DNA from 3 places in the Oceanobacillus picturae genome. Region 1 is predicted to be linked to each of the others. Evidence: riboswitches for the same ligand, from Rfam matches in the RefSeq annotation. Region 1 holds a riboswitch; each other region holds the start of a gene.
What was found. A riboswitch is a leader RNA that binds a small molecule or an ion and turns the genes downstream of it on or off. The one in region 1 is predicted to bind S-adenosylmethionine.
Positions count from the first base shown of each region.

Region 2: linked by a shared signal. The riboswitch ahead of BN988_RS04400 (LLM class flavin-dependent oxidoreductase) and the one ahead of BN988_RS17765 (PLP-dependent aspartate aminotransferase family protein) in region 1 are both predicted to bind S-adenosylmethionine.
Region 3: linked by a shared signal. The riboswitch ahead of BN988_RS07805 (methionine ABC transporter ATP-binding protein) and the one ahead of BN988_RS17765 (PLP-dependent aspartate aminotransferase family protein) in region 1 are both predicted to bind S-adenosylmethionine.

Region 1 is NZ_CCAX010000004.1:205,335-209,561, reverse strand. It holds gene metX (homoserine O-acetyltransferase MetX) at 1-533, opposite strand, end outside; gene BN988_RS17765 (PLP-dependent aspartate aminotransferase family protein) at 615-2,363, opposite strand; SAM riboswitch class I at 2,509-2,627, opposite strand; gene rarD (EamA family transporter RarD) at 2,749-3,651, opposite strand; gene megL (methionine gamma-lyase) at 3,857-4,227, shown strand, end outside.
Region 2 is NZ_CCAX010000001.1:870,210-874,436, forward strand. It holds gene BN988_RS04395 (ATP-grasp domain-containing protein) at 1-871, opposite strand, end outside; gene BN988_RS04400 (LLM class flavin-dependent oxidoreductase) at 883-1,938, opposite strand; SAM riboswitch class I at 2,145-2,252, opposite strand; gene dacB (D-alanyl-D-alanine carboxypeptidase/D-alanyl-D-alanine endopeptidase) at 2,337-3,809, opposite strand; gene BN988_RS04410 (transposase) at 4,134-4,227, shown strand, end outside.
Region 3 is NZ_CCAX010000001.1:1,524,948-1,529,174, forward strand. It holds gene BN988_RS07795 (MetQ/NlpA family ABC transporter substrate-binding protein) at 1-145, opposite strand, end outside; gene BN988_RS07800 (methionine ABC transporter permease) at 170-838, opposite strand; gene BN988_RS07805 (methionine ABC transporter ATP-binding protein) at 828-1,853, opposite strand; SAM riboswitch class I at 1,953-2,065, opposite strand; gene BN988_RS07810 (thioredoxin family protein) at 2,144-2,458, opposite strand; gene BN988_RS07815 (toprim domain-containing protein) at 2,481-2,834, opposite strand; gene gcvH (glycine cleavage system protein GcvH) at 2,968-3,354, opposite strand; gene BN988_RS07825 (arsenate reductase family protein) at 3,424-3,786, opposite strand; gene BN988_RS07830 (acyl-CoA dehydrogenase family protein) at 3,974-4,227, opposite strand, start outside.

The DNA.
Region 1 (4,227 bases):
CCGTAGTCTGTAAACACTGGAGTAGAAGCAAGAACGATGAGTTTATCCATTCTATCTGGATAGAGGAGTCCCCATTCCATTACCTGCATACCTCCGAGTGATCCACCCATAACGGCTGCCAGGTGGTGGATACCCATTATTGTCAATGCCTTATGTTGAGCATGGACCATATCCCTAACCGTGATGTCAGGGAAATGACTTCGGTAGGGCTCATTGGTTTTGTTATGAATAGTGGTTGGGCCTGTGGAGCCATGACAACCACCAAGTACATTAAAGGTGAGAACTTGATAGGCGTCTGTATCAACATACCTATTCTCGCCAATAAGACCACTCCACCAGCCGGAATTTTTATCATTTCCAATTGTATGCTGGTTCCCTGTTAAGGCGTGGCATACAAGAATAAAAGGAGCACCCTCTGGTCCGGAAATCTCATAACGGAGAGAAACCTCCTCAAGCAGCTCCCCAGAAGTGAGGAGGAGTGGTCCGATGGAGATGTTCCCAATAGTAGGGACCGTCCTCTGGGAATTAGTCATAAAACATCCTCCTTACCCTTGAAGAGTAGGCCTTTGGTTGATTCATTCATCACAAGATAACCTCCCGGGAAAGTTCCATTCTCACACTCCTGCAATCACACTCTCAGGAAGCCCTCCCCGTAAGCGGACGAATTCATCGTAGGGGGCGGTTCCTGAGACAACTGTAATCCCGGTTGCCTCAGCATTTTCGATAAGCTGTGTATGGCCCTCTGGATATCGTATCCATAAGATACTGCTTTGCTTATTTATGAATTGTTCTAAAGTGTCAGATGGAAGGACGTTGTGATCTACATAGACAGCGTCTACTTGATAAGGTACATCTGCTAACTGAGTAAAACGATTCTCTTCTCCGTTGATTTCCTGCTGGATTGTTGGAACAAGGAATCCGAGTGCTTTAAGCTGTTCAATTGCTTTATTCACTTCTCTATTGTTTTCTTCAGTGTAAACTGCGATTGCTTTTTGTCTTACTGTCCCATCACTTCGGTCGAATGGAGATCTGACCAGCCATTCTATTGCATCTTTTTCCGAAGGTTTTTGGTTCGTTGTTTTACCAACAGCCTGATTGATCGCCTCATCTAACGTGCTTAGCAGATCAGAAGTAGCTTCTAACCCGATAGATAATCGGACTAACTCTTCCGACACCCCGGAGCTTTTCAACTCCTCTGGGTTAAGCTGCTGGTGGGTAGTCGAGGCTGGATGGATAATGAGCGACTTCGCATCCCCCACATTCGCTACATGTGACCATAGTGATATGGAATCAATCAGTTTCCGACCAGCTTCCCGGCCACCTTTTATGCCAAACGTTATGATGGAACCATATCCGTCTTTCAAATACTTTTTAGCTAGCTGGTGAGAGGGATGATTTTGTAGACCTGGGTAGTTTACCCATTCAACAGCAGGGTGATCGGCTAGGTATGCAGCAATTTCTTGAGCATTTTTAGTGTGTTTTTCTATTCGTAAATGCAATGTCTCCAGTCCCTGTAATAACTGAAAGGCACTTTGTGGGCTTAAACAAGCTCCAATATCACGTAAAAGCTCTACCCGTAATTTTGTCGCAAAGGCGGCTGCCCCGACATCAATAAAACGTAATCCGTTATAGCTTTCCTGAGGCTCAGTAAAACCTTTAAATCTCGAATTGTTCCAATTAAAGCGGCCACCGTCAACCACAACGCCACCAATTGTTGTTCCGTGTCCACCGATCCATTTTGTAGCGGAATGGACAACGACATCCGCTCCCCAAGTAAGTGGTTTGGTTAAGTATGGTGCAAATGTGTTATCAATAATGAGCGGGATACCATGCTGATGGGCGATGGTTGAGACAGCCTCTACATCAAAAATATTAAGACTGGGGTTGGTAATGGTTTCCCCGAAAATAGCCTTTGTCTTGTCAGTTATAGCATTTTTGATTTCTTCAAGATTGCTCCCATCTACAAATTTCACAGCTATTCCATAGCGCGGCAACGTGTGAGCAAATAAGTTGTAGGTGCCACCATACAAATTGCTGTCTGCAATAATTTCATCTCCAGACCCGGCGATGTTTAATATTGCAAAGGATATTGCTGCCATACCCGAAGATGTAGCTACAGCTGCAACGCCATCTTCCAGTTGGGCAATTCGTTGTTCAAATACATCAACCGTCGGATTCCCAATCCGAGAATAGATGTTTCCTGCTTCTGATAAACCAAATAGATTTTGTGCATGCTCCGTATTATTGAACACATAAGAAGTTGTTTGATAAATGGGAACAGCTCTTGCTCCGGTAGACGGATCAGGCACCTGTCCTCCGTGAAGTAACGTTGTTTCATCCTGCTGGTTAGTAAATGATGACATGTAAATTCCTCCTTTAAGATTATGGCCTGCCAGTCAACAGCTTTTTGATGTAAGACTGCAGTTTGCAGTTTAACCGGTCTGGGGGAGGAGGGGAGAATATAAAAAGCCCTCTTCCTAAGAAGAGGGCGTATTATTCACGTTCCTCCTCTTATCTTCCAGATCCAAGATGATCTGTAGGATTTAGCACCATCGGAAGCAAACAAGGTTTGCTTTCAGGTTGCTGGGCTTCGCAGGGCCTATTCCCTCCACCACTCTTGATAAGAGATTTAATTTTTAAATTATTCACATTATAAAACCAATTATACGCGGTTGTCAACCGTTTACTGAAAATAATTGTATAGTAAAAAAACAAGAGGCAAGAACCTCTTGTTAAGTGACATGCGGTCTATTCTCTCGCCCTTTTATGAAAAGGGAAATAAGTTGATAACATATAGTTGATGAGGGCTATCCAGATAAGAGAAAATGCGATTAGATGAGCAGTAGTAAAGGTTTCATTATATACAAACACACCGAGAATTAGCATAATGGTCGGAGCAATGTATTGGAGAAACCCAATCATAGCTAGCGGAATTCTTCTTGCTCCGCCTGCAAACAATAGTAACGGAACTGCTGTCACGATTCCTGCACCAATGAGTAGCATGGTGGAGGACGTAAAGAAAGTATTAGTCTGAAAAATATTTTCCGGGATAATCAGTAAGTAAAGGATAGCTATTGGTGTAATAAACATTGTTTCAATTGTTAAGCTAGCAAAGGCTCCTACATCTAATCTCTTTTTAAATAATCCGTATAGACCAAAGCTCATAGCGAGCAATAAGGATACCCAAGGGAAAACTCCATAGCTAACTGTTAAATATAGAACGCCTGCCCCTGCAAGAATAAAGGAAACCAGCTGTCTTTTGGTCAGGGTTTCTTTTAACACGAGAATACCGAGTAATATACTAATTAATGGATTAATATAATAGCCAAGGCTTGCTTGAAGAACATGGTCGCTATTCACAGCCCAAATGAAGGTCAGCCAGTTGAGTGTAATCATAATGGATGCAAAAATCACAGCAATTAATTGCTTTTTGTTGGTCAGGATTGCTTTGCATTCCTTGATTACGGTGGACCACTTACCTAGCAAGGCAATGAGTACTAGCATGAATACGAACGACCATACTATTCTGTGTGCGAGAATTTCACCGGCAGATACATGATTCACTGCCTTCCAGTAGATCGGTAGAAAACCCCAGAGTAAATATGCCCCTGCAGTTAGTAGAATGCCTGTTTGTTCCTGTTTTCCATTCATGCCAACCCTTCTTTTCTATACAAATTTGTCCCCCACGTGTAACTGTAGTAAGTCCTAAACTTCTTTTATCAAATAAACTCCATTTTAAAAGAGTCTGATCTAAAAAGCAAAAAGCATGTTTGCAGTTATAAGAAAACGCTTTCAAAAAGAGTACTAATAGAATAAGATAGTAGTAGAATAAGAAATCATTTCAGGGGGGATCTTTGTGAAGAAAGACAATCAACATATCGAAACAGCAGTTATCCACCAGGGCTATGACGCAAAGGATATGCTGGGGAGTCTGACACCACCTATTTTCCAGACCTCCACATTCACATTTGCTACCGCAGAACAAGGAGAAAGGCGTTTTGCAGGGGAGGAAGAGGGCTACATTTATTCTCGGCTAGGAAATCCGACTGTAAAGATTCTAGAAGAGAGAATGGCTTCATTAGAGCAGGCTGAACGTGGTCTTGCTTTTGCTTCAGGCATGGCTGCTGTGTCTTCAGTGCTAATTGCTCTAACAAAAGCAAACGATCATATTCTATGTTCTTCAGGGCTCTATGGCTGTACCTACGGCCTTTTAACTATGCTACAAGA
Region 2 (4,227 bases), on a different contig from region 1:
AATCGGCTTCGGCTTCGGAATTATAATTTGTATTTGTATTAATGTCATACGTATAAATGTTCCCGTCCTCATCTTCAATAAATTCAATACCAGCGATTTGGATGTCATTCCCTTTAAGCACTTGTTGATATTTTTCTAATACTGGGTGGTCAAAGCCTTTCCTAACTTGGAATTTCGCAGGGGCTTCTTGTTCTTCAGCAGGACAGAATAAATCCTCAATGGTACATGCATCTGCCGGGCAAAGCTCAAATCCTTCTGATGTATCTACTCTTACTGCATAAACAAATTCCCCGCCGACAAACTCACACCTCGTAATATAGGATTCTGGTGACTGAATATATTCCTGTATTAAGGTGACACCATCAACAGGCTCTTCGAAATCCCCACCTTCTACATATTCCTGCAAGGCTTTAACTGAATGAAACAATTGGACACCAAGTCCCTTCCCTGCACGATTATGCTTTGTAATGAAAGGTTTCCCTGCAAAGCTTTCGGCTACTTCAATCAATTCTTCTTTTCCAACAGCAGCCGTTGTCTTTGGTGTACGGACTCCGTATTTTTCCAGTTCCAAATATTGCTTCACTTTGCTGAGCTCTAGATCAAGCGCCCTGCTCCCATTCACAACCGTTCTACCGTGATGTTCAAGCCAGGATAACACGGCACTGGTCAGCTCTGGAGAAAAACGGTTCCCCCTTGTGTGGGATGATGCACTCATTCGATTATAAAAAACCCCTTCTGGCGGGACAGCATTCAAATCAACCTTCCCGCTCGTTAGAAGCCAATTCTCATAAGGAATCGTTAATTCATCCAGTCGCTTAAATAAATGTGTCGTCCATTCTTCATTTTCATGAATGATATATAATTTCTTCATGATGACATCTCCTATCCATTATTTAGTAAAGCTTTTTTCCATTCATCGACCTTTGGCATAACATTTTTGGCGAAGTTTTCTAGCTCCTCCAATTGCGGAGAGCATTGCAGCAATAGTAAATCGACTCCAGCTTCTTCATATGCTATAATTTGCTCGGCTATTTGTTGCGGTGTGCCCACAAGATTTGGACGTAGGCCTCTGTTCGATACGGAATAATCCTGCAGTTTTACCTGCTGTTCCAGTTGTGACATTGTCGTAAAGTCCTGAAACCCAGCGTACGCATCGGATTCTTTTACAGTTGTAATTCTCTCAAGCTCTCGTAATGCTTCTTCCTCTGTTTCACGGCAAATAACATAGGCAGCCATACCAAACGACTGTAACGGCTCCTTTTCCGCATGTTTTCTCCGTTCTTTCATATCGTTTATTTTTTGTCTCGCTTCTTCTACTGTATGTCCATGCATGACATAGGCATCACAATAGGTGGAAATAACCTCTTTTCCTTTGTCACTTTCACCGCCAGCATACAACACCGGGTTTGGTCGTTGTACGGGTTTTGGCGAAAGCTTTGTATTTTCAATTTGATAAAATTTTCCGTTGTAGGAGAATGACTCTTCCGTCCACAAACCTTTTAACACCTCAAGAAACTCTTCTGTTCGCTCATAACGGGCATCATGCTTTGTAAATTCTGCTCCATATTGCTTCGCTTCCTCTGCCCACCAGCCGGATACGACATTTAATGTAAAACGCCCATTGCTAATATGATCAATGTTGGCCGCCATTTTGGCTGTAATAGCGGGATTGTGAAAGACAGGACGAACGGCCGTCATAATCTCTATTTTTTCGGTTACAGCAGCTAGTGCTGCAGCAGTTGACCATGCTTCAATTGAATCTTCATTTGTCCCTTTAATATCATTTAAATAGAGTTCAGCAATCAATGTCGTGTCATAGCCCCATTTTTCTGCTGACTGAATTACTTGCTTTGCATAATTAAAAGTAGGTGGCATTTTCTCATCTTCTACATTACGTAGCCAACCTCCAAAAATCGGTAACCAAAATCCATATCTCATCTTCCCCACTCCTATTCTCCAAATTGAAAATTAGAAAAACTCGCATTCTCTCGCTTTTTTGCGAATGTTTATGTTTTTCTTATACTTTGGACTTCAAAATTTTTACTACGTCGTTATTGCTTCCTAGTTGAAATTTTATACCTTCCTAACGTGCAAAAAAACTCTTTCCCGAAGAAAAGAGTTTAAAATTCTAATAGAACTTCATCCTCTTATCTTCCAAGCAATTGCTTGATGGAATTGGCACAGTATCTAACTAAACAGACCTGTTGCCGAGGCTTCAAAGGGCCATATCCCTCCACCTCTCTAGATAAGAAACATTATTATTTAATTGGTACTTAAAAGATTAGCGCAAAATGTTCGAACTGTCAATTAATTAAATTTTCCTAGTAAAAGCAAGGCTAAGGTCTTTCCGCAATAATACGAACAAGTCTATCTTCCACGTCTTTAGCAGCTTCTTCATCAAGCACATTATTAATCATAATAGAAAAAATATAATTCTCTCCTGACAGGGTCTGTAAATAACCGGATAGTGTAGTTACTCCAAAGATTGTTCCTGTTTTCGCTTCAACCTGGACGTCTCCCAACCGATTCCTTAGCGTTCCACCAACCATCTTGTCTGTCTCTCCTGCAACTGGGAGTGCGTTCTTGAAGGCAGGAAACCATGGCTTATCCTGTACGATAAAAAGTAGTTTACTAAGTTCGTTTGCTGGAATGAGATTAACATGGGAAATACCCGAACCATCTCTAATCAATAACGTACTTCGATTTAACCCAAGCTTTTCTAGCTCCTCCTGCATAACCTCAAGGCCTTTTTCCCAGCTTCCTTCCTTTTGTACATGCTTTCCCATTTCCTTTATGAGCACTTCCCCGTGCACATTGTTGCTCAGCTTCATAAACGGTACAAGCAATTCTTTTAATGGTATAGAACTGTGTTGATAAAGCAAGGAACTTTCATTAGGTGCTTTGCCAATCATCACTTCCCCAGACCAAGTGATCCCTTTTGCTTGAAGTGCATCCTGAAAAAGGGTCATCGCATAGCTTGTCGGATCCCATACGGCCATAAATTCTTTCACCGTTTCTGCCCCAGCTGGAACAGTGCCCGTAAGCGTGATTTCGTTTGACCCATGTTCTCGCTCCACTGTTAAATCCTCTTCCACTTTCTTGGAACTTGTCTCGGCTCGATTATGTATTGTTACATAGTTTGTGTTAGGTGACACGGTTATGATTGGCTTCTCCCCTGGCTCTGCACCGGCTGTTATTTGAAGCGTAACACTTCCCGCATCATAGTCCTCGTCAGGTGAGGCAGTCAGCGCCGAAATTTGCGCTCCGTAATGAAATGATTCATCACTCCAAATTAAGTCAGGGGAAAGGCGTACGTTATCATACCAAGTATCATCTCCAATAAGATCTCCCTTGATATGCGTCACTCCAAGTCCTTGAAGCTGCTCTGCAAAACGGGTAAAATCTTTAGGTGTCAATGTCGGATCTCCTTTTCCTATAAGGTAAAGGTTTCCTTCTAGCTTGGCTCCTTTTTTAGCTCCATCTGTTTTTATTTCGGTAGAAAAGGTGTAGTCTTCTCCAAGAACCTCTAAGGCTGCAGCTGCTGTTAAAAGTTTCATATTGGATGCAGGACGAAGCCTTGTATCTCCAAGGTTTTCATATAGAAGCTCGCCAGATTTTGCATCCCGCACACTCATTCCAACTAATGCACCATTCAACAGTGGTTCTGTTTCTAATTCGTTATCCAAACGCTGTTTCATTGTCCCCCGCTCCTCTATCGCATGTACTCTCATTTCTTCGGGCACTGAAGCAGCTAAGCAAAAGATGAGCAAGAGCATCCATACACGGCTGACATTTCTTTTTAACGTCATGTAAGCACCTCTTACATTTTATTGATCAGGCCCTATTTAGTATTTCCACAAAATAAGATGGAAATCCTTGTTATTAGAAAAACTCGCATTCGTTCGACTATTAACGAATGCGTACGTTTTTCTTATACTTGGTACTTCAAAATTTTAACTACGTCGTGATTGCCTTCTAGCTAAAATTTTATAATTTCCTAACGTGAATGAATTTCATAATTATTATTCCTTCTGTCTCAACGCTTTTGAGAGACAAAAAAAGAAGTACCTCCCCAAATCTTGTATAATGGTAGTTGACTATAAAACCATAAAAAGACTGAAGGAGCACTTCTTATGACTATTATACGACAAACAAGCTTATTTGGCATCCAAGAATTATACAAGATGGAACCTACCCAACGGTATGATTCAATTATATCCGAGATAG
Region 3 (4,227 bases), on a different contig from region 1:
CTTCCAAGATCTCAGCATGCGGAATACTAGAAGCACCTACCTTAATTGTATTGTTATCACCTTCAGATGAAGACTCATCCCCTCCGCCACAAGCGGCTAACGCAAGAACAGCCAATAATGATACTAGGATTAGAATTTTTTTCATTTTTAATTAACTCCTTCTTCTGTTTTATCGTTTATCTAGTTTTGTTGCTATAATATCTCCAATAAATTGGAAGATAAATACAATGACCACAATGAGTACGGTACATAGGAACACGATATCAAAGTCCCGGCGCATAAAGCCCGAATAGTATGCATAGCTCCCCAATCCTCCAGCTCCAATTGCTCCAGCCATCGCTGTATAACCAATAAGTGCAATAGCTGTTACTGTAATACCAGATATTAACGCCGGCATGGATTCTGGAAGTAGCACTTTAAAGATAATTGTTCTGGTTTTTGCCCCCATTGCCTTAGCCGCTTCCACGACGCCTCGATCCACTTCACGAAGGGCGATTTCAACTAGTCTTCCATAAAATGGTGCAGAACCAATGATAAGTGCGGGTAATGCGGCCTCTGGACCACGTATTGTCCCAATTAGGAAATTAGTGAACGGGAATAACAAGAAAATTAAAATGATAAAAGGAATGGCACGAAAAACGTTCACCAGTGCTGATACAACAAAATGGAAGCTTTTATTTTTCCAAATTCCATCTTTAGAAGTCAGATAGAGAAGTAAACCGAGTATAATCCCAAGTATAAACGTTCCAATTAAAGCAGTAATCGTCATATAGAAAGTTTCTTTTGTTGCTTCAATTAAATCTTCTATTTTAATGCTCTGAAATAAATCATTTAGCATTTTGAATCACCTCCATTTCCACAGAGGATTTTTCTTTAATATATCGAACCGCTTCATCCAATTCATTTCCTGCAATTTGTACGATTAGAGTTCCATACGCCCCAGCTTGTGTCTGCGTAATTTTCCCTTGCAGAATATTGATCTCGACTTCATACTTCTTAGCAAGCTGGCTAATAAGCGCCTGATTGGTTGTTTCACCAATAAAATGAAGTCGAACAATTTTTCCTTCCGTATAGGCTTCTGTAATGTCACGAATATTTTCATCTTCCTCACCGTTGCCCATTACCTGTTCCACAAACTTCTTGGTTACATGCTGACGAGGATGGAGAAAAACATCCATTACGTCGCCTTGTTCTACTACTTTTCCACTCTCCATGACGGCAACATGATTACATATTTTACGAATAACATGCATTTCATGGGTTATTAATATAATCGTTAAACCAAACTGCTTATTAATATCTACCAGTAAATCCAGAATGGAATTCGTTGTCTCCGGATCTAGTGCAGATGTTGCCTCATCACAAAGCAATACTTTTGGATTGTTAGCTAGAGCTCTCGCTATTCCAACACGTTGCTTCTGTCCACCACTTAATTGAGAAGGGTATGCCTTCTCTTTCCCTGATAGCCCAACAAGATCGATGAGCTCTTGAACACGCTTTTGCCTGTCCAATTTAGCAACACCGGAAATCTCCAACGGAAACGCAATATTATCCTCCACCGTTCTCGACCAAAGCAGGTTAAAATGCTGGAAAATCATGCCAATATCCTGTCTTGCTATGCGTAGCTGGCGGGCAGTCATTGCAGTGATATCTTCATTGTTAATCTTAATGCTACCGCCCGTGGGCTCTTCAAGCCTATTGAGCAAACGGACAAATGTACTTTTTCCAGCACCACTGTAACCAATAACACCAAATATATCGCCATCATTTATGTTTAAATCTAAACTTTCTACTGCAGTTACGCTGCTTTTGTTTGAAGTAAATACCTTACTCAAACCTTCAATTGATATCACGTTAATCCTCCTTAGTAAACCTCGGCAATAGTATGCCCAAATAGCACAAAAAACGCCATTCTGAAAGAACAGAATGACGTAGTAAGTCGTCTTCACGTTCTCTCATCTGTCAAAGTTTTCACTTTGCAGGAATTGGCACCTTTCAACTATTAAAATAGTTGAAGGTTGCCGCGGTTTCACAGGGCCAGTCCCTCCACCGCTCAAGATAAGAGTCTATTTTTTTATCCACTTAAATTCGATAAGAATTATACTATCATGCTGCTTTTACTGTGTCAATAAATAATTTAAGATTAATTTTTAACAAAAAGTTCTGGTTTATACTCCATCAAATAGCCGTAAATGTTAGGAATGGATTGAAAGGCATAAACCTTCTCCTTTATCTGATGATCTTTCATAATGAGAAGACAAGGTACGCTTTCCACCTGGTTCTCGATCATAAACTCTGGATAAAGGGATGCATTCATTTCATAGAAAATGGTTTCCTTGTGCACTTGTTCAATTTTTTCTAGCATGGTTCTTGCAAGCGCACAGGTACCACAAAAAGGAGTATAAATATAAAGCAAATAATCGCCATCATTTAGTTGTTTCGTTGTTAATTCTTGCAAAAAATCACCTAACCAATCTGCCTCATAATAAAAATAGAGGGTTAACCGCTATCCGTTTACTTACCAGCGCTGTTGCAAGCGCTTGTTCAGGTGTTGTCGCGACCTCCCGATATTCACTGCTGACATATATATGTTCTGCATGTGGGAGCTCTCTCGCCAACTGTTTACGTAACTTTATGCCTGAATAGTCTTCGTCCACTAAAATATACACGTCCTTATAGTCAAGCTCATAAGTTTCAAGTAATTCATCTAGACGTTCCACTCCAAGTGTTCCATTGGTACAAACAATTGTTACTTCATCTGTAATAACCTTTTTAACTTGTCGTTTATCTGTTAAACCCTCTACAATGATTATTTTCTCATTTTCATGTGACATGGTTACATAGCTCTCCTCGAAAATCAAGCAAAATGTTTTTTCTAAAATCATTTCCTAATAAGAGTATATGAAGAAAAGAAGGCTAACTATACAACTTTTATAAAGATGCACGTTAGCCTCCCTTTTTTATTCTTTATTCTTCATCGTTAAGCACTGCCTCATATGCCTCAGCGTTCAGAAGTTCATCTAATTGCGCTTGTTCAGATGGCTCAATTACGACCATCCATGCTTTCTCATATGGGGATTCATTAACGAACTCAGGGCTGTCTTCTAAATCTGCATTTACTTCTACTACTTTTCCACTAACTGGCGCATATAATTCAGAAACTGTTTTTACAGATTCTACACTACCGAATGGTTCGTTAAGTTCCAATTCGTCTCCAACTTCAGGTAACTCAACAAATACGATGTCTCCCAGTTCATCCTGAGCAAAATCGGTAATCCCAATACGTAGTTTGCCGTCTTCCCTTTTAACCCATTCATGTTCTTTAGAATATAATAAGTCCTTTGGTATGCTCATTGTTATCCCTCCATTATGTAATCCATCTTAACTATAACTCAATTTGCGCATATTTTTCTAGTCAAAAATTTATTCTGACCGCCAAGTCTCATTATAAACTTCTTCCTTGAAACCGACTGTCACCTTTTGACCGTCTGTAGCAATCGGGCGTTTTATAAGCATCCCATCTGTTGCTAGAATAGCTGCCATTTCCTCATCGGAAGCATTCGCTATTTTCTCTTTAATATTTCCTTCTCGGTATTTTTTACCACTTGTGTTAAAAAATTTCTTTGCTGGCAGTCCACTATTCTTAATTAGTTCAAGAATTGTTTGCTCAGTCGGTGTATTTTCCACAATATGAACGGCATGGAAATCAACCTGATTTTCTTCCAACCACTTTTTGGCTTTCTTGCAAGTACCGCAATTTGGGTACCAATAAAACGTCAGTGCCATTGACTTAACCACCCTACTCACTTATTTGCTTCTATTATAGCAAATATGTAATAGACATGACGAGTTAGATGCTAGCTATAAGTAAATGACACCATAAACAGACGTGTATCTTTAAAAGCAAAAAGCCAAACGCTCATTCGAATACTTCGTAAAAATTCGAATGCATTTGGCTTTAAGGTATTTATGATTAAACGATATACTTTTCTTCCTCAATTATTTGCTCTGCAATTTCTCTTTTCTTAGCTACAACGTTTGTTGGTGTGTGACGTGTAAGCTTTCTTAATGAAGATAGCATCATTCTTAGCGTATCTCCTTCTTCAACAGCGATTAGTGTTTCTTTCGCGTCTGCTTCAATACGATTAAATGCCTCCTGAACATAAACCTGTGTATATTGCAGTTTTAGATTACTTTTTTCCAAGCCAGATTTATTTATTGCCTTTT